DNA from 4 places in the Rhizobium sp. UBA1881 genome. Region 4 is predicted to be linked to each of the others. Evidence: predicted binding sites of a transcription regulator. Region 4 holds the regulator's gene; each other region holds the start of a gene.

Region 1 (4,313 bases), on a different contig from region 4:
TGCCGCCTTGCAGGAAGTCAGGCCATATTTCGAAAACGAACCCGACGAAGGGTCCGATGCGGCGGCTCATTTCGATGCGCTCGTCTTGCTGATCGAGCAATATGAAGCCAAGCATTACCCGATACCGGTCGCGAGCCCAGTCGAGGTGATTAAATCGGTGATGGCGGCCAACAATTACAGCCGTGCCGATCTGGTGGCCGTGATTGGCTCCAAGGCTAGAGCGGCCGATCTTCTGAATGGCAAGCGGGAAATCAATCTCGACCAGATCAGAAAGCTTAGCAGGGAATGGAATATTCCCGCGAGCGCGCTCATCGGCGAAATCGCCGTTTGAGCGATCAGGCGCTAATATCGCCATAAACAAAAAAGGCGCCGGAAAACCGACGCCTTTTCTTATCCGTAGACCTGATCGCTCAGGCCAAAGCCATTAGCGCGGGCAACGTGCTTCGTAGCGGCGGCCGTAGCGGTCGCGGTAGACGCAGTAGCCGCGGCGTTCGACCGACTGGCCGATGAGTGCGCCGGCGAGACCACCGGCAACGGCGCCAACGGCCGCACCACCCCAGCTGTGGCTGACCGCGCCACCGATGACAGCACCGGTGCCGGCGCCGATCGCAGTGCCTTGTTCCGTCGCCGTGCAGGATGCGAGCGCGCCGACCAGGGCGCCGATGAGTACAATCTTCTTCATCATGATGACATTTCTCCCAGGTTTTTCGGGCGCTTAGATACGGCCCATGAGTACAAGAATGATAATAATGACGAGAACTAGGCCCAAACCGCCAGAAGGTCCATAGCCCCAGCTGCGACTATAGCCCCAATTCGGCAGAGCTCCGAGCAAAAGCAGAATAAGGATAATGAGTAGTATGGTTCCAAGCATATCCCGTGACCTCAGCGCATTTCGAGTTTGAATGAGCGAGAAACACGTAAGCCGGCTTTTGGTTCCGCCGATTTTTTCCAACAGGACAATATTTTTCAGCAGGTAAGCCGACGTCACCTGGCATCCTCGCGCTGACGCCTAGCAGGCGCGGCGCCAAAAGCGCATTTGCGCCTATGGTTAAAATTTCCATAAAATACAATAGGTTGTCGTGAACAAACCGGGAAGTCGGCAAAGTCGCTGATTCGTCTGCCCTTTGTTCCGGATTTGATCGAGCTCGCTTCGAAACGGATTTTTTACATTTCGGGCGGAACCGAAGTCACGGCTGAGCGTCCCTTCCTTATCCGCCGAACAAAAACGCCTATACACGCCAAGCGAGAATCTTTCGATTCAGCATCTGGTGGGAAAAAGTGATTCAAAATCAATACTTAGCAGTGAACAAACCCTGAATCACCAAGAGTCAGCGATTCGTCTCCGATTCGTTCTACTGCTGTTCCGAATCGCTATGCGAGCATTCCACAAGCTATTCGCGAGAGCTAAAATCCGCCGGTGAAATTGAAATCAGCCCTTGCGTTTGCGCCAGCGGCTGTCCATTTGTTTGTCTGCTTCGGATCAGGAGCTTGGTTTTACCCCCGGGGCACCCCCGCCCCGTCTGCAGGACAAAGACACTGACATCGCAGCCGATGATACTGAGTGGGCGCGGCGTAACCGCGGTGCTCGGTCCAACCAATACAGGCAAGACCCATTATGCCATCGAGCGGATGGTTGCCCACGGCACCGGCATCATCGGCCTGCCGCTGCGCCTGCTGGCGCGCGAGGTCTATACGCGTGTCTGCGAAAAGGTTGGCGTTCACAACGTCGCCCTGGTGACCGGCGAGGAGAAAATCTCGCCGCCGAATGCGCGCTACTCGGTCTGCACCGTCGAAGCCATGCCGCGCGAAACCAAGGCCGCCTTCGTCGCCATCGACGAAGTGCAGCTCGCGGGCGATCTTGAGCGCGGCCACATCTTCACCGACCGTATCCTGCATCTGCGCGGTCGCGACGAGACGCTGCTGCTCGGCGCCGGCACCATGCGGCCGATCCTCCAGCATCTGCTTCCCGGCATCACCGTCGTCGAGCGCCCGCGCCTGTCGCACCTGCTTTACGCCGGCCAGAAGAAGATTACCCGCCTGCCACAGCGCTCCGCCATCGTCGCCTTTTCGGCCGACGAGGTCTATGCGATCGCCGAGCTCATCCGCCGCCAGCGCGGTGGCGCAGCCGTCGTCCTCGGCGCGCTGAGCCCGCGCACCCGCAACGCCCAGGTGGCGCTCTACCAGGCAGGCGACGTTGAATATCTGGTGGCGACGGACGCGATCGGCATGGGGCTCAACCTCGATGTCGACCATGTCGCCTTCGCCCAGGACCGCAAGTTCGACGGCTACCAGTTTCGCAACCTCAATCCCGCCGAGCTTGCCCAGATCGCCGGTCGCGCCGGACGCCATCTGCGCGACGGTACCTTTGGCGTGACGGGCCATGTCGATCCGTTCGACGAGGAGCTGGTCGGCCGCATCGAGGGCCATCACTTCGACAACGTCAAGGTGCTGCAGTGGCGCACCACGGACCTCGATTTCAAGTCGATCCAGACGCTGCGCGCCAGTCTTGAAACCGGGCCGCGCGTGCCCGGCCTGACGCGCGCGCTGCCGGCCGTCGACCAGCAGGCGCTCGAGCAGCTTTCGCGCTATCCCGAGATTCGCGATCTGGCCGATAGCCCTGCAAGGGTCGAAAAGCTGTGGGAGGCCTGCGCGCTGCCGGATTATCGGCGCATTACGCCGGCCCAGCACGCCGATCTGATCGCGACCCTCTTTTCCGATCTCGTGCGCTATGGCACGGTAAATGAGAATTTCCTTGCCGAACAAGTGCACCGCGCGGATCGAACTGACGGTGAAATTGACACGCTTTCGGCGCGAATCGCGCAGATAAGGACGTGGACCTATGTATCGAATCGGCCCAGCTGGCTTGCCGATCCGACACACTGGCAGGAAAAGACGCGGGAAATCGAAGATCGATTGTCCGATGCGTTACATGAAAGGTTGACGAAACGCTTTGTTGATCGCAGGACATCTGTGCTCATGAAGCGCCTGAGAGAGAATGCGATGCTGGAAGCTGAAATCAGTGTAAATGGCGATGTCTTCGTAGAAGGACATCATGTAGGGCAGTTGTCGGGTTTCCGGTTCACGCCTGTATCGGGAGCGGATGGTCCGGACGCGAAAGCTGTCCAGGCTGCTTCGCAAAAGGCGCTTGCTTTGGAATTCGAAGCCCGCGCAGCGCGTATTCACGCGTCCGGCAACGGCGATCTGGCGATCGGTTCCGACGGCTCGATCCGTTGGCTCGGCGATCCCGTGGCACGTCTGGCCGGGACCGAGCACATCATGCGTCCGCGCTTGATCCTGCTTGCCGACGAGCAGCTGACCGGCAACGCGCGCGACCACGTCGCCGCCCGCTTGGAGCGCTTCGTCAATCACCACATCTCGACCGTGCTGAAGCCGCTCGACGATCTGTCGCGCGCCGAAGACCTGCAGGGCCTTGCCAAGGGTCTCGCGTTCCAGCTGGTGGAAAATCTCGGCGTGCTCTTCCGTCGCGACGTGACTGAAGAGGTCAAGTCGCTGGATCAGGACGCGCGCGCCTCGATGCGTCGCTACGGCGTTCGCTTCGGCGCCTACCACATCTTCGTTCCAGCGCTCCTGAAGCCGGCTCCGGCCGAGCTCATCACGCTGCTCTGGGCGCTGAAGAACGACGGCCTCGACAAGCCGGGCTACGGCGACCTCATTCCGGTTCTGGCCGCCGGCCGTACCTCTGTCGTCACCGATCCGAGCTATGAGCGCAATTTCTACAAGCTGGCGGGCTTCCGCTTCCTTGGAAAGCGCGCCGTTCGCGTCGATATCCTCGAGCGCCTGGCCGACATCATCCGTCCGCTGCTGCAGTGGAAGCCGGGTCAGCCGAACCGCCCCGAGGGTGCCTATGACGGCCGCCGCTTCACCACGACGACCGCGATGCTCTCCATTCTCGGCGCTACGCTCGAGGACATGGAAGAGATCCTGAAGGGTCTCGGCTACCGCGCCGACGCCGTAAAGGCCGAGGAAGCAGCCACCTATCTGGCAGCACAGGACGCCGCCGCGACGCCTGCCGCAGCAGCTACGACGGAAGCAACCGCTGACGCCGCCGCTGAAACGGCCGAACACGACGACGCCGACAGCGCCTCTGCTGACGAAACGGCTGCGGAAGCACCGGCTGCCGAAGAACCCGCCGCTGAAGCACCAGTCGCTGAAGCAACCGCGACCGAGGCCTCTGCCGAAGCTGCGCCCGCAGCGGAAGCGCCGGCGGCCGAAGCCGAAGAGCCGAAGCCGGTTCTGCTCTGGCGCCTTGGCGGCCGCACTGACGGCAACCAGCGTCAGGCACGCGGCCATGG
Region 2 (4,313 bases), on a different contig from region 4:
CGTCGGCGATCAGGAAAGCGGACGAGCGCAGGTGATCGGCGATGACGCGATGGCTGGCGCGCTGCTCACCCTCGGCCTTGACGCCGGTTGCTTCCTCGGACGCCGAGATCAGCGCGCGGAAGAGGTCGATGTCGTAGTTGTCGTGCTTGCCCTGCAGCAGGGCTGCGATACGCTCGAGACCCATGCCGGTGTCGATCGACGGACGCGGCAGGTCGACGCGCTCTTCCTTGGTGATCTGCTCGTACTGCATGAAAACGAGGTTCCAGATCTCGATGAAGCGATCACCGTCTTCTTCCGGCGAGCCGGGAGGGCCGCCCCAGATATGATTGCCGTGATCGTAGAAGATCTCGGAACAGGGGCCGCACGGGCCGGTATCGCCCATCGCCCAGAAATTGTCGCTGGTCGGGATGCGGATGATCTTGTCATCGGACAGGCCCGCGATCTTCTTCCAGAGATTAAAGGCTTCGTCGTCGGTGTGATAGACGGTGACCAAAAGGCGCTTGGCGTCGATGCCGAATTCCTTGGTGATCAGCGTCCAGGCATGCTCGATCGCCTGCTCCTTGAAGTAATCGCCGAAGGAGAAATTGCCGAGCATTTCGAAGAAGGTATGGTGGCGCGCGGTGTAGCCGACATTGTCGAGGTCGTTATGCTTGCCGCCGGCGCGCACGCACTTCTGCGCGGTCGACGCCGTCTTGTAGGGACGCTGCTCGAGACCGGTGAACACGTTCTTGAACTGCACCATGCCGGCGTTCGTGAACATCAGCGTCGGGTCGTTGCGCGGTACCAGCGGGCTCGATGAAACGATCTCGTGGCCGTTCTTCTTGAAGTAGTCGAGGAAGGTCGACCGGATTTCGTTCACACCGCTCATGCTATGCCCTTCAGTGCTGCCCAAGGCAGGTCAAATCTTGAAAATTCAGTGGCTTTTATCGCTGACGTTAACCACTGTCCAGCAGACAAACAAAACCGGCTGCATTCTGATCAAGGAATGCAGCCGGCTTTGAACTATTCAGTCCTGGATCGAGGCTTATTCGCCGTCGGAATCGTTGGCGTCCGGGCCGCCATTCTGCAGCTGATCGGCGATCAGGCCGGCATTCTGGCGGATCGAGGTTTCGATCTCGCGCATCAGCTCGGGATTATCCCGCAGGAACGTCTTGGCGTTCTCGCGGCCCTGGCCGAGACGCTGGCTGTTATAGGAGAACCAGGCACCTGATTTCTCGACGATCCCGGCCTTGACGCCGAGGTCGACCAGCTCGCCGGTCTTCGATACGCCTTCGCCATACATGATGTCGAATTCGACCTGCTTGAAAGGAGGCGCCATCTTGTTCTTGACGACCTTGACGCGCGTCTGGTTGCCGATCACCTCTTCGCGCTCCTTGACGGCGCCGATGCGGCGGATGTCGAGGCGAACCGAGGCGTAGAACTTCAGCGCGTTACCACCAGTTGTCGTTTCCGGCGAACCGAACATGACGCCGATCTTCATACGGATCTGGTTGATGAAGATAACCATGGTCTTCGACTTCGAGATCGAGGCCGTCAGCTTGCGCAGCGCCTGGCTCATCAGTCGCGCCTGCAGACCAGGAAGGCTGTCGCCCATTTCGCCTTCGATTTCGGCGCGCGGCGTCAGTGCCGCGACCGAGTCGACGACCAGCACGTCGACGGCGCCGGAGCGCACCAGCGTGTCGGTGATCTCGAGCGCCTGCTCGCCCGTATCCGGCTGCGAGATCAGGAGGTTGTGCAGATCGACGCCCAGCTTGCGGGCATAGACGGGATCGAGCGCGTGTTCGGCGTCGACGAAGGCGCAGATGCCGCCCTTCTTCTGGGCTTCCGCGATCGTCTGCAGCGCCAGTGTCGTCTTACCCGAGCTTTCCGGCCCGTAAACCTCGATGATACGTCCCTTCGGAAGACCGCCGATCCCGAGTGCGATATCCAGTCCGAGAGAGCCCGTCGAAACGGTCTCGATCTCGACCACGCCCTCGTTCGAGCCGAGCTTCATGATAGAGCCCTTGCCGAACGACCGCTCGATCTGTGAGAGTGCCGCTTCAAGTGCCTTGCTTTTGTCCACCGATTTGTCCTCTACAAGCCGCAATGTATTCTGTGACATTCGATCCACCTTTAGGTTATTGAAGCCGCTCAAGCAATGTCGCCGCCGATGTCGATTTTGTACCGCATTTGTTCTCATCACGCAAGTGCCGTTCAAAGCATTGAAAGAAAGAGGTAAAACGGCCTGTGTTCTACATTTGTTTTATCCATGCAAAGCAAGAGCTTACAGCACCTGCACGGCGGCTGACCGCGCTTCCGGAGGTCGCACGATTCGGCCAGGACGGCGTTTCGGAGCGATGAGATGAGCAAGAAGATTCTCGTGCTTGGCGGCGCCCATGTCGATCGCCGCGGCCGCATATCGGGCGCCACGGCCGATGGCGCCAGCAACCCCGGCTCCTGGTTCGAGGAAGCAGGCGGCGGCGGCTTCAACGCGGCCCGCAACCTCGCCCGCCTCGGCTTCGACGTCACCATGATCTCGCCGCGCGGCGGCGACTCGACCGGAGAGATGGTGAGCGAAGCGGCCGATCTCGCCGGCGTCAACGACCGCCCCTTCATCTTTCTGGATCGCAAAACGCCGAGCTATACCGCCATCATCGAGCGCGACGGCAATCTGGTGATCGCGCTGGCCGACATGGATCTCTACCGCATGTTCGTGCCGCGCCGCCTGTCGATCCGCTCGGTGCGCGAAGCGTTCGCAGCGACCGACATGATCCTCTTCGATGCCAACCTGCCGGAGGAAACGCTGGTCTCGATCACAACCCGCGCCAAGGCGCTCGGCAAGCCGGTGGCGGCGATCGCCATATCGCCGGCGAAGGCGGTGAAGCTGAAGGCCTGCATGCAGGGTATCGACTATCTCTTTCTCAACGAAGCCGAGGCCACCGCGCTGACCGGCGAGCGACCGGAAAACCCCGTCCATTGGCCGTCACTGCTCGGTGATATCGGCCTCAGGGGCGGTGTCGTCACCCGGGGACAGCGCGAGCTCATCGCCTTCTCCGCCGGCCACGTGGCAGCGCTTCAGCCGGCAAATGTCGAGCATGTGTCCGACGTGACCGGCGCCGGCGATTCCCTCGCCTCGGGCGTTATCGCAGCACTTTTGCGCGGGCTGCCGATGAGCGAGGCAATCCGCGAGGGTGCTGCGGCCGCGGCGCTGACCGTCCAGTCGCCCAACGCGGTCAACGAAAATCTATCCGCCGATCTCCTAAAACAGGCTCTTGCTCTTGTCCCGCAGGCGAGAATTCTGCATTGAAACCCGATCAGACGAAATGGAAGATCCGATGACGAACTCTCTCTCTCCCAAGCTGCCGATCACCTATTCCAAGGAAGTGGCGAGCGCCAAGCAGCGCGGCGCGCCGATCGTGGCGCTCGAATCGACGATCATCACCCACGGCATGCCCTACCCCGGGAATATCGAGATGGCCCGCAGCGTCGAATCGATCATCCGCGAACAGGGTGCTGTCCCCGCCACCATCGCTGTCATCCACGGCACGCTTCACATCGGGCTTGAAGCCGAAGAGCTCGAGCAGCTGGCCAAGGCCAAGGATGTGCTGAAAGTCTCGCGCGCCGACCTCGCCTTCGCGATCGCCGAGCGCCGCCACGGCGCAACCACCGTCGCCGCCACGATGATCGCCGCCGAGCGCGCCGGCATCAAGGTCTTCGCGACTGGCGGCATCGGTGGCGTGCATCGCGGTGCCGAAGAGAGCTTCGACATCTCCGCCGACCTCGAAGAACTCGGCCGCACCGGCGTTATCGTCGTCTGCGCCGGCGCCAAGGCGATCCTTGATGTGCCGAAAACGCTGGAAGTGCTGGAAACATCAGGCGTTCCCGTGGTCACCTACGAGAGCGAAGAATTCCCGGCCTTCTGGTCGCGCTCATCAGGCCTGCGCAGCCCGCTGACGCTGAACAGCCCGGCGGCCATCGCCAATTTCCAGACGGTGCGCGAACAGCTCGGCATCGACGGCGGCATGCTGATCGCCAATCCGGTGCCCGAGGCCGACGAGATTCCGGCCGAAGAGATGGAAATCTACATCCAGCGCGCGCTCGACAGCGCCGAACGCGACGAAATCTCCGGCAAGGCGGTCACGCCCTACCTGCTGAGCACCATCTTCGACCTGACCGATGGCCAGAGCCTGAAGACCAATATTGCACTGGTGGAAAACAACGCGCGCCTTGCCGGCGAAATCGCGGTTGCGCTCAACGCCTGAAGATAAACGACCGGGGGCGGCGCCAAGCTGCCCTCTTCCTCTGCTACATCTTTCTTTGGGGTGTGGTCACGC
Region 3 (4,313 bases), on a different contig from region 4:
CGCCGCAACCAGCAGGCAGCAGATCGACAGCATCATCGGCGGCCAGACCTGAAAGGCAACGGAAAGCCCCTGCGCGGTCGGCATGAAGGTCTGCAGCAACCAGGCGATTGCAACGTAAGGAAGATCGACCAGCCGCGACCATGGCGAGACGTAGATCGCCGGCATCGAGATGAAGGGCAGCGAAAGATCGAACCAATGCCCCTGCGGGGACATCAGGTGACGGATCTGAAGTTCCCGCAACTGATCGTCGATATCGCCAACAAACAGTATGCCATCGGCGGCATCGAACAGCACCATCGCCAAGGCGGTCGCATAGACGACCAGAAACATTCGCCACAGTGGCATCTCGCTTGCAGCGGCCTGATCGCTTTCAGATGCAACTATGTCGGACATCGGTCGTCACTCGAGCTGTTGGTCACCGCCAGCCCGAGACGATAGACGTCAAAAATTGAGATTGTGCTACGACCTCAAAATCCCGCCGCGTCGACAATGCCCTCGTTGCAGCCGAACGAGGTCCGGCCCGCTCCCTGGATGAGATCGCCGAGATCCCTGCCCTTCCCATCCGTCGCATCGGCGGAGAGACCGATCGTCAGTTCGCTGATGACGCGGCTGTTGCCGGCGCGGCGGCAGCTCATCTTCACCCGGTCGCCGGCGCCTGGGCCGAAGCTCTTGTCGAACGCCGCCTTGATCGCGTCCCCAGTCAGTGACTTGCCGATATTGGCGGCGAAGAGCTCCTGGACGGCGGATTCGTTCAGGTCCTCGATCAGCCGCACGGCATCGGCGAAGTAGGCGTCGGCGCTCATGCCGGTGCAGGTGCCGTGCTTGATCCATTCATGGCGCTCAAGCGCCGATTGCGTGCCGGGCATGACCTTGTCGAGCGATGCCTTCGTCTCGGCCGAGAGTTTTACCTCCGGCAGGTCCCTCCAGTCGCCACCCTTGTCGGCGGAGCGATCAGCGTCGGAGACGCCGCAATAATCCTTGCGCATCGGCCAGAGCCCGTGCAGCGAGAAGTTCTTGGCGTCGTAGCGGTCGCTGCTCTGGCTGGCGCATTCGGCCTTGCGCTGGTTGGTCTGGCAGAAGGCCGGTTGCCAGCTGGCCGCGAGAATGAAGCGCGTGCGCCCGCCGCCCTCCTGCGCAAAAGCCGAGCCGGCCACGATCGACAACAGGAACAATGCGATGACGCGAAAACCGAGATTGCCCATACCCATCCCCACGAAAGAACAATTCATGAACATCAAAGCACGCGACGCATCGGCAGGCAAGCGGCAAAACGAGGCAAGCGAAAATCTCCGGCACAACCTATCCCGCCTGTTGCATTTGGCGGATGTTCTGGTCTTCTCCCGCCACGGAGGAAATCATGTTTTCAGAAACCCGGCGCCTCGACCATGCGGGCGCTTCACTGGCCTATCACTATCAGCAGCCCGAGGGCACTGAGCGCGGCATTTTGCTGATCAGTCATGGACTGGCCGAGCACTCGAAACGCTACCAGCGCTTTGCGCAAGCGATGGCCGCGCGCGGCTATCATGTCTACGCCCACGACCATCGCGGCCACGGCGAGACCACCGCGCCGGACGCGCCGATCGGCCGCTTCGCAAGGCGTAATGGCGCGAGCTACGTCGTCGACGATATCGAGGCGATGCGCGACGAGGCCGCGACCGAACATCCGGGCCTGCCGATCATCCTCTTCGGCCACTCCATGGGCGGGCTGATCGCGCTCAACGCGGCCGTCACCTATCCGCGAAAATTCGATGCCGTCGCCGTCTGGAACTCGAACTTCAATCCCGGCCTCGCCGGCCGCGCCGCGCAGGCGATCCTCCTGATCGAGCGCGCGTTGAAGGGCTCCGACGTCCCGAGCGACCTGCTGCCGAAGCTGACTTTCGGCACCTGGGCGAAATCGGTCGCCAACCGCCGCACGGATTTCGACTGGCTGTCGCGAGATCCCGCTGAAGTCGACAAGTATGTGGCCGATCCGCTCTGCGGCTTCGGCGCCTCCGTTTCGCTGTGGCTCGACCTTTTCGAGCTCACCTTCCGGGCGCCGCAGAAAGAACATCTCGCCCGCCTGCCGACCGAAACGCCGATCCATCTGGTCGGCGGCGGCCAGGATCCGGCGACGGAGAATGGAAAAGCCATCCTCTGGCTGTCAAACCATCTGAAAACCCACGGTTTCTCCCGTATTAGCACTGAGATATATCAAGACATGCGCCACGAGACCTTGAACGAGATCGGCGCCGACGCAGCCATATCGGCATTCGCCGATTGGTGCGATCAGGCAACCGCTCGTCCCGTGAACGGCTGATCCCGCTCCCCTACCCCAAAATCAGAGAATTCCGTCATGAGCAGCAACGCGGCACCCGGCACCAGCAACACCCCATCGGAAGTGATGTTGGGACTGATCCTGATGTTCGTCTCGGTGCTGCTGTCGCCCATCATCGACATCTTCTCCAAGCTTGCCATCACCACGGTCCCATCAGCCCAGATCACCGCGGCGCGCTTCGGCGTGCAGGCCCTCTGCATGCTGCCCATCGTGCTCTGGCGGCACAACCTCACCGAGATCACCTGGAAGCAGAGCTTCTTCCACGCCATCCGCGGCGCCATCATCACCGTCTCGATGATCTCCTTCGTCACCACGCTGAAATACATGGCGGTCGCCGATGCCATCGCCATCTTCTTCGTCGAGCCGATCATCCTGACGATCCTGAGCAGCATCTTCCTCAAGGAAAAGATCGGCTGGCGGCGTTATACGGCCTGCGGCGTCGGCTTCTTCGGGGCGATCCTCATCATCCAGCCGAGCTTCCAGGAGGTCGGATACGTCGCGCTGCTGCCCGTCGTCAGCGCGGTCTGCATCGCCATCTCCGCCATGATGAACCGGGCGCTGGCGCAGCGTGAGGATCCGTGGGTCATGCAGTTCCACATGGGCCTCTGGGGCCTGCTGATCTGCGCCATCCTGCTCTATCTCGGCCGGGGCAGCGGCTCCGACGTGCTCGATCCTGTGATCCCCGACACCCGCGCCTGGCTCTATCTGCTCGGCGTCGGCGTCTCCGCCGCGATCGCCGGCATCTTCGGCGTTTACGCCTACCGCTCGGCGCCCGCTTCGACGCTCGCCCCGCTGCAATATTTCGAGATCGTCTCGGCCACGGCCTTCGCCTGGCTGGTGTTCGGCGATTTCCCGGATGCGCTGAAATGGCTCGGCATATCTATCATCATGGGCTCCGGCTTCTACATCATCTGGCGCGAGCGGCGCTTTGCATCGAAGCCCGTATCCGATACATCTGAGGAGACGCGGGCACCCTGATCTGATCGTGGGAGGAACATGACGCAGACTGAGCCTAACAGAGCGCCGCTCGCAGGCATTCGTGTCATCGAACTCGCGCGCGTGCTCGCCGGCCCCTGGGCCGGCCAGATGCTGGCTGATCTCGGCGCCGACGTGATAAAGGTCGAAAATCCGGATGGCGGCGACGACACGAGGCACTGGGGTCCCCCCTTCGTCGAGGGTGCCGATGGCGAAAACCTCTCGGCCGCCTATTACCACGCCGCCAATCGCGGCAAGCGCTCGATAACGGCCGATCTCCGCAGCGAGGAAGGCCAGGCGCTGGTCCGCCGGCTGGTCGCCACCGCCGATGTCGTCATCGAAAACTTCAAACTCGGCGGCCTCGTCAAATACGGGCTCGACTACGAGAGCCTGCGCAAGATCAATCCCAAGCTCGTCTATTGCTCGATCACCGGCTTCGGCCAGACCGGCCCCTATGCAGGCCTCGCAGGCTACGACTACATCGTCCAGGGCATGTCCGGCTTCATGTCGATCACGGGCGAGCCCGACGGACAGCCGATGAAGGCGGGCGTCGCCATCGCCGATATCTTCACCGGCATCTACGCGGTCTCGGCGATCGAGGCAGCCCTCATCCACGCCCTGAAGACGGGCGAAGGCCAGCTGGTCGACATGGCCTTGCTCGATGTCCAGTCGGCGGTGCTTGCCAACCAGAACATGAATTACCTCATATCCGGCCGCCCGCCGACGCGCCTCGGCAACGCCCATCCCAACATCTCGCCCTACGAGGTGGTCCCCACATCAGATGGTTACCTCATCCTCGCCATCGGCAATGACGGCCAGTTCCGCCGGCTCTGCGCCATCCTCGACCTTCCAGGCATCGCCGACGACGAACGCTTCGCCACCAACAAGGCCCGCGTCGCCAATCGTGACGAGGTGAGACGGCTGGTCTCGACCGAAACGCTGAAGTGGAAGAAGGCCGATCTTCTTTCCGCCTGCGAGGCGAACGCCGTGCCGTCAGGCGCGATCAACACCATCGAGGACATGT
Region 4 (4,313 bases):
ACGGCATCGGTGCCAACGGCTTCTTCTACGGCATCCCGCAGCCCGTCCCATCGCAGGCGGGCGGTGCCAGTCTCTCCGCCGCCGATCGAGCCATGGAATGGCTCTACGGTATGCGCAGCAGCATAGGCGACCGCATCCGCAGCATCCTGCCCGGCGATACCGGCGCCTTCGCCGCCTCGCTGGTCACCGACGAGAGACGTGCCATCTCCAACGAGACGACCGAGGCGCTGCGCCAATCTGGCCTCGCACACATCGTCGCGATCTCGGGCCTCAACATGGCGCTGTCGGCCGGTATCTGCTTTGTCGGGCTGCGCCTGTTCTTCGGCCTCTTCCCCGGTTTCGCGCAGGCCTATCCGACCAAGAAGCTCGCCGCCGGCAGCGCTCTTGTGGCGCTGACGGCCTATTACATGATCTCGGGCTTCGCCGTCTCCGCCGAGCGCGCCTTCATCATGATGGCGATCATGCTGGTGGCAGTGCTGTTCGATCGCCCCTCAATCAGCCTGCGCAACATTGCGCTCTCGGCGCTGCTGATCATCCTGATGTCCCCATCGGAGGTGCTGGGCCCAAGCTTCCAGATGTCCTACGCCGCGACGCTGGCGCTGGTCGCAGGCTTTGCCGTCTGGACCAGGAGGAGGCACCGCGAGAGCGTCTTTCTCACGCACCCCGCAATTAAGCCGGTCATGGTCACGTTCCGCTTCTTCGGCGGCATCGCGCTGACCTCGATGATCGGCGGTTTCTCGACAGCGCTGTTTTCGATCGAGCATTTTCACCGGCTGAGCGGCTATGGCCTTCCGGCTAACCTGCTCGCCATGCCGGTCATCTCCTTCATCGTCATGCCCTTCGGAATGCTCGCGATGTTGGCAACGCCATTTGGCCTGGATGCGCCGCTGTGGAGCGTCGCCGGCTTCGGGCTCGATCTGGTGATCGACATCGCCAAGATGGTGTCCGGCTGGGGCGGCAGTGTCGATATCGGGCGGATCCCCGAGTGGTACTTCGCGATCGCCGTGCTCGGCTTTCTTATATGGGGGCTGATGCGCACACGCCTGCGATGGATCGGCGCTACGGTTGCCGCGATCGCAACCCTCGTCGTTGTCCTGCTCCCGGCCGCCCCCACGCCAGAGCTTGTCGTCTCCGAGGACGGAAGCCTCGTGGCATCGGTCAAGAGCGACAGCCTCGCCAGCAACCGCGAGCGACCGCCCGACTTCATCTTCGGGCAATGGCAGCGCGCACTCGCGATCGAAGACCACAAGCCGCCCGATATGCTCGACGGCGAGGCCTTGTCCATTCCGAGAAGAGGTGAGCCACGACCAAGGCTGACGCCGAAACAACAACGCGAATCCCGCGCCATGATGCGCGCTGCAGCGGCCTCCACAAACGACAATCGCTTCCAGTGCCTCAAGACGGCCTGGTGCGTAACGGCACTCGACAGCGGCTACCTCATCGCGACGCTCGAAAACGCCGCCTATCTCGGCCCCGCCTGCGACGTGGCCGATATCGTCATCACGCCCGTCCGGCTTCGCCAAGCGACATGCCGCTCCGGCGCCATGCTGTTGACCGGCGAGACCCTCAGGCGATCGGGAGCCGTCGAAATCCGCATCGACGAGCAGGGGGCACCGGTCGTCAAAACAGCCTATGCAAGCCTCAGCCGTCCCTGGATGCGCCATCGCGCCTATGACTGGCGCAACGACAGCTTCAGCGATAACTCGTCACCACTCAGTGATATCGGCGAATAAGCCCGACTAGCTTGCCCTGAACCTTGACGCGGTCAGGCCCGAAAATGCGCGTTTCGTAAGCCGGGTTGGCGGCCTCAAGCGCGATCGAGGCGCCCTTGCGGCGGAAGCGCTTCAGCGTTGCCTCTTCATCGTCGACAAGCGCCACGACGATATCGCCGGGGTTGGCGGTATTGCCGTTGCGGATGATGACGGTGTCGCCGTCGAAAATGCCGGCTTCGATCATCGAGTCGCCCTTGACCTCGAGCGCATAGTGCTCGCCGGCGCCGAGCATATCGGCGGGGACGGTGATGTCGTGGGTGTTGTTCTGGATCGCCGAGATCGGCACACCGGCGGCGATCCGGCCCATGACGGGAACGGACGCCGAGTTACCGTTGTCGGCGCTCGGCGCTGCCTTCGGGGCAGGGGCTGCTGCCACCGGCTGCGGCTTTCCGAGGCTGCCCTCGATGACGCTCGGCGAAAAGCCGCGTCGCGGCTGCAGGCTCGGATTATAGGCTTCCGGCAACTTGATGACCTCGAGCGCGCGCGCCCGGTTTGGCAGCCGGCGAATGAAGCCGCGCTCTTCCAGCGCCGTGATCAGCCGGTGAATGCCGGATTTTGATGCGAGATCGAGTGCATCCTTCATTTCGTCAAAGGATGGCGGAACGCCCGACTCTTTCATCCGCTCATGAATGAACAGAAGCAGTTCTTGTTGCTTGCGTGTCAGCATCGAAATGAACCCCAGAGTCGTGAAACAAAGCCAGAACGGACACTATATGTTCCATATGTGTTCCGCAAGTGCCTAAATTTTCGTAAAACTTGGCTCGGAATCGTCGCGATTTTGCACTTCATTCGATTTAACCGCGCTCGCCTCTTGCATTGTGGCGAAAGCCAGCGCACATCTCTGCCGATTTCGGGAGGATTTGCTGATGCGTGACCCCCATCCTCTGGACCACGTGGTGCTGCCGGTCGTCAATATCGAGATGGCGCGCGAGCGCCTGGGCAAGCTCGGTTTCACCGTCGCCGCCGATGCGCGGCATCCATTCGGCACCGAGAATGCCTGCGTCTTCTTTGCCGACAAGACCTACCTCGAGCCGCTCGGCGTCGCCAGTCTGGAGACCTATGAGGCTGCCATCGGCGACGGCAACGTTTTCACCGCTCGCGACCGCGCCTTTCGCTTCCGCTGCGGCGACGACGGCTTGTCGGCTATCGTCTTCGGCACGCCGGATGCCGATAGCGATCACGCCCGCTTTACTGCCGATGGCATGAGCGGCGGCGAGATGCTGCAATTCGCCCGGCAGATGAAGATGCCGGATGGTTCCGAGGCGACCGCCGCTTTCCGCCTGGCTTTCGCGGCCGATCTGCGCGCGCCCGATTTCTTCCTCTTCGCCTGCCAGCGCGTCAACCCACTGCCCAGCGACCGCAAGGCGTTGGAAACGCATGCGAACGGCGTCTTGGGCATTCTGTCGATCGTGCTCTCTTCCTCCGATCCCAGGGCCTTCGCGCCGCTGTTGCAGTTGGCGTCGGATGCGCAGGCGACCCGCGAGGAGGCATTCGGTGTCAGCCTCGATGCCGGCAACGCCCGTATCAATATCCTGTCGCCGGATGGCTTGAACGCTTACTACGATCTCTCCGAGCCCAAGGCCGATCGCGGCCTGCGCGGCGCGGCGATTGTCTTTTCCGTTGCTGATCTCGCCGTGACAGAGGCGCATTTGGCTGCTAACGGGATCACCTATACACGCAAGAACAATCGAATTCTGGTGAAGGCCGCACCCGGCCAGGGCGCGCTCTTCGCCTTCGAGGAGAAACAATGACTGAAACCAATTCCGAAGTGGCCGTTGGCGAAGGCGCCGGCCGTGTGGTGTTTTCCAACGCCGGCAAGCTGTCGCTGATCGCCGGCCCCTGCCAGATGGAAAGCCGCGACCATGCCTTCATGATCGCCGGCACGCTGAAGGAGCTCTGCGACAAGCTCGGCATCGGCCTTGTCTACAAGTCCTCCTTCGATAAGGCCAACCGCACGTCGCTGTCGGCCCAGCGCGGCATCGGGCTTGAAACGGCGCTTGAGGTGTTCGCCGATCTCAAGAAGGAATACGGTTTTCCTGTCTTGACCGACATCCACACCGAGGAGCAGTGCGCCGAAGTCGCCACTGTCGTCGATGTGCTGCAGATCCCGGCCTTCCTTAGCCGGCAGACGGACCTGCTGGTCGCCGCCGCCAAGACCGGCCGCGCCATCAACGTCAAGAAGGGCCAGTTCCTGGCGCCTTGGGACATGAAGAACGTGCTTGCCAAGCTGAATGCCAGCGGCAACCCGAACATCATGCTGTGCGAACGCGGCGCTTCCTTCGGCTACAACACGCTGGTCTCGGACATGCGCTCGCTGCCGATCATGGAAGCCATGGGTGCGCCTGTTGTTTTCGACGCGACCCATTCGGTGCAGCAGCCGGGCGGGCAGGGCGGCTCCAGTGGCGGCCAGCGCGAATTCGTGGAAACGCTCGCGCGTGCGGCTGTCGCCGTCGGTGTCGCCGGTGTGTTCGTCGAGACGCACGAAGATCCCGACAATGCGCCGTCGGATGGCCCGAACATGGTCTATCTCAAGGATATGCC

Evidence for each region. The regulator LexA, encoded in region 4, represses DNA repair genes until DNA is damaged. The targets are predictions, from matches to a motif close to TGTTCNNNNTGTGTTCNG.
Region 1: the regulator LexA is predicted to act here: its motif matches at 1,349-1,366, upstream of B3605_RS24095 (helicase-related protein).
Region 2: the regulator LexA is predicted to act here: its motif matches at 2,228-2,245, upstream of recA (recombinase RecA).
Region 3: the regulator LexA is predicted to act here: its motif matches at 1,217-1,234, upstream of B3605_RS19530 (ribonuclease T2 family protein).

Annotation. Positions count from the first base shown of each region.
Region 1 covers NZ_DDHH01000194.1:23,367-27,679, forward strand. Annotated here, with positions in the region: gene B3605_RS24080 (helix-turn-helix domain-containing protein) at 1-331, shown strand, start outside; gene B3605_RS24085 (YMGG-like glycine zipper-containing protein) at 425-685, opposite strand; gene B3605_RS24090 (DUF3309 family protein) at 716-871, opposite strand; gene B3605_RS24095 (helicase-related protein) at 1,552-4,313, shown strand, end outside.
Region 2 covers NZ_DDHH01000037.1:1,760-6,072, forward strand. Annotated here, with positions in the region: partial or broken gene alaS (alanine--tRNA ligase) at 1-868, opposite strand, end outside; gene recA (recombinase RecA) at 1,025-2,101, opposite strand; gene B3605_RS03550 (carbohydrate kinase family protein) at 2,342-3,286, shown strand; gene B3605_RS03555 (pseudouridine-5'-phosphate glycosidase) at 3,315-4,241, shown strand.
Region 3 covers NZ_DDHH01000160.1:3,685-7,997, forward strand. Annotated here, with positions in the region: gene B3605_RS19525 (hypothetical protein) at 1-393, opposite strand, end outside; gene B3605_RS19530 (ribonuclease T2 family protein) at 468-1,202, opposite strand; gene B3605_RS19535 (alpha/beta hydrolase) at 1,358-2,296, shown strand; gene B3605_RS19540 (DMT family transporter) at 2,333-3,292, shown strand; gene B3605_RS19545 (CaiB/BaiF CoA transferase family protein) at 3,311-4,313, shown strand, end outside.
Region 4 covers NZ_DDHH01000094.1:25,278-29,590, reverse strand. Annotated here, with positions in the region: gene B3605_RS11865 (ComEC/Rec2 family competence protein) at 1-1,733, shown strand, start outside; gene lexA (transcriptional repressor LexA) at 1,714-2,439, opposite strand; gene B3605_RS11855 (VOC family protein) at 2,639-3,523, shown strand; gene kdsA (3-deoxy-8-phosphooctulonate synthase) at 3,520-4,313, shown strand, end outside.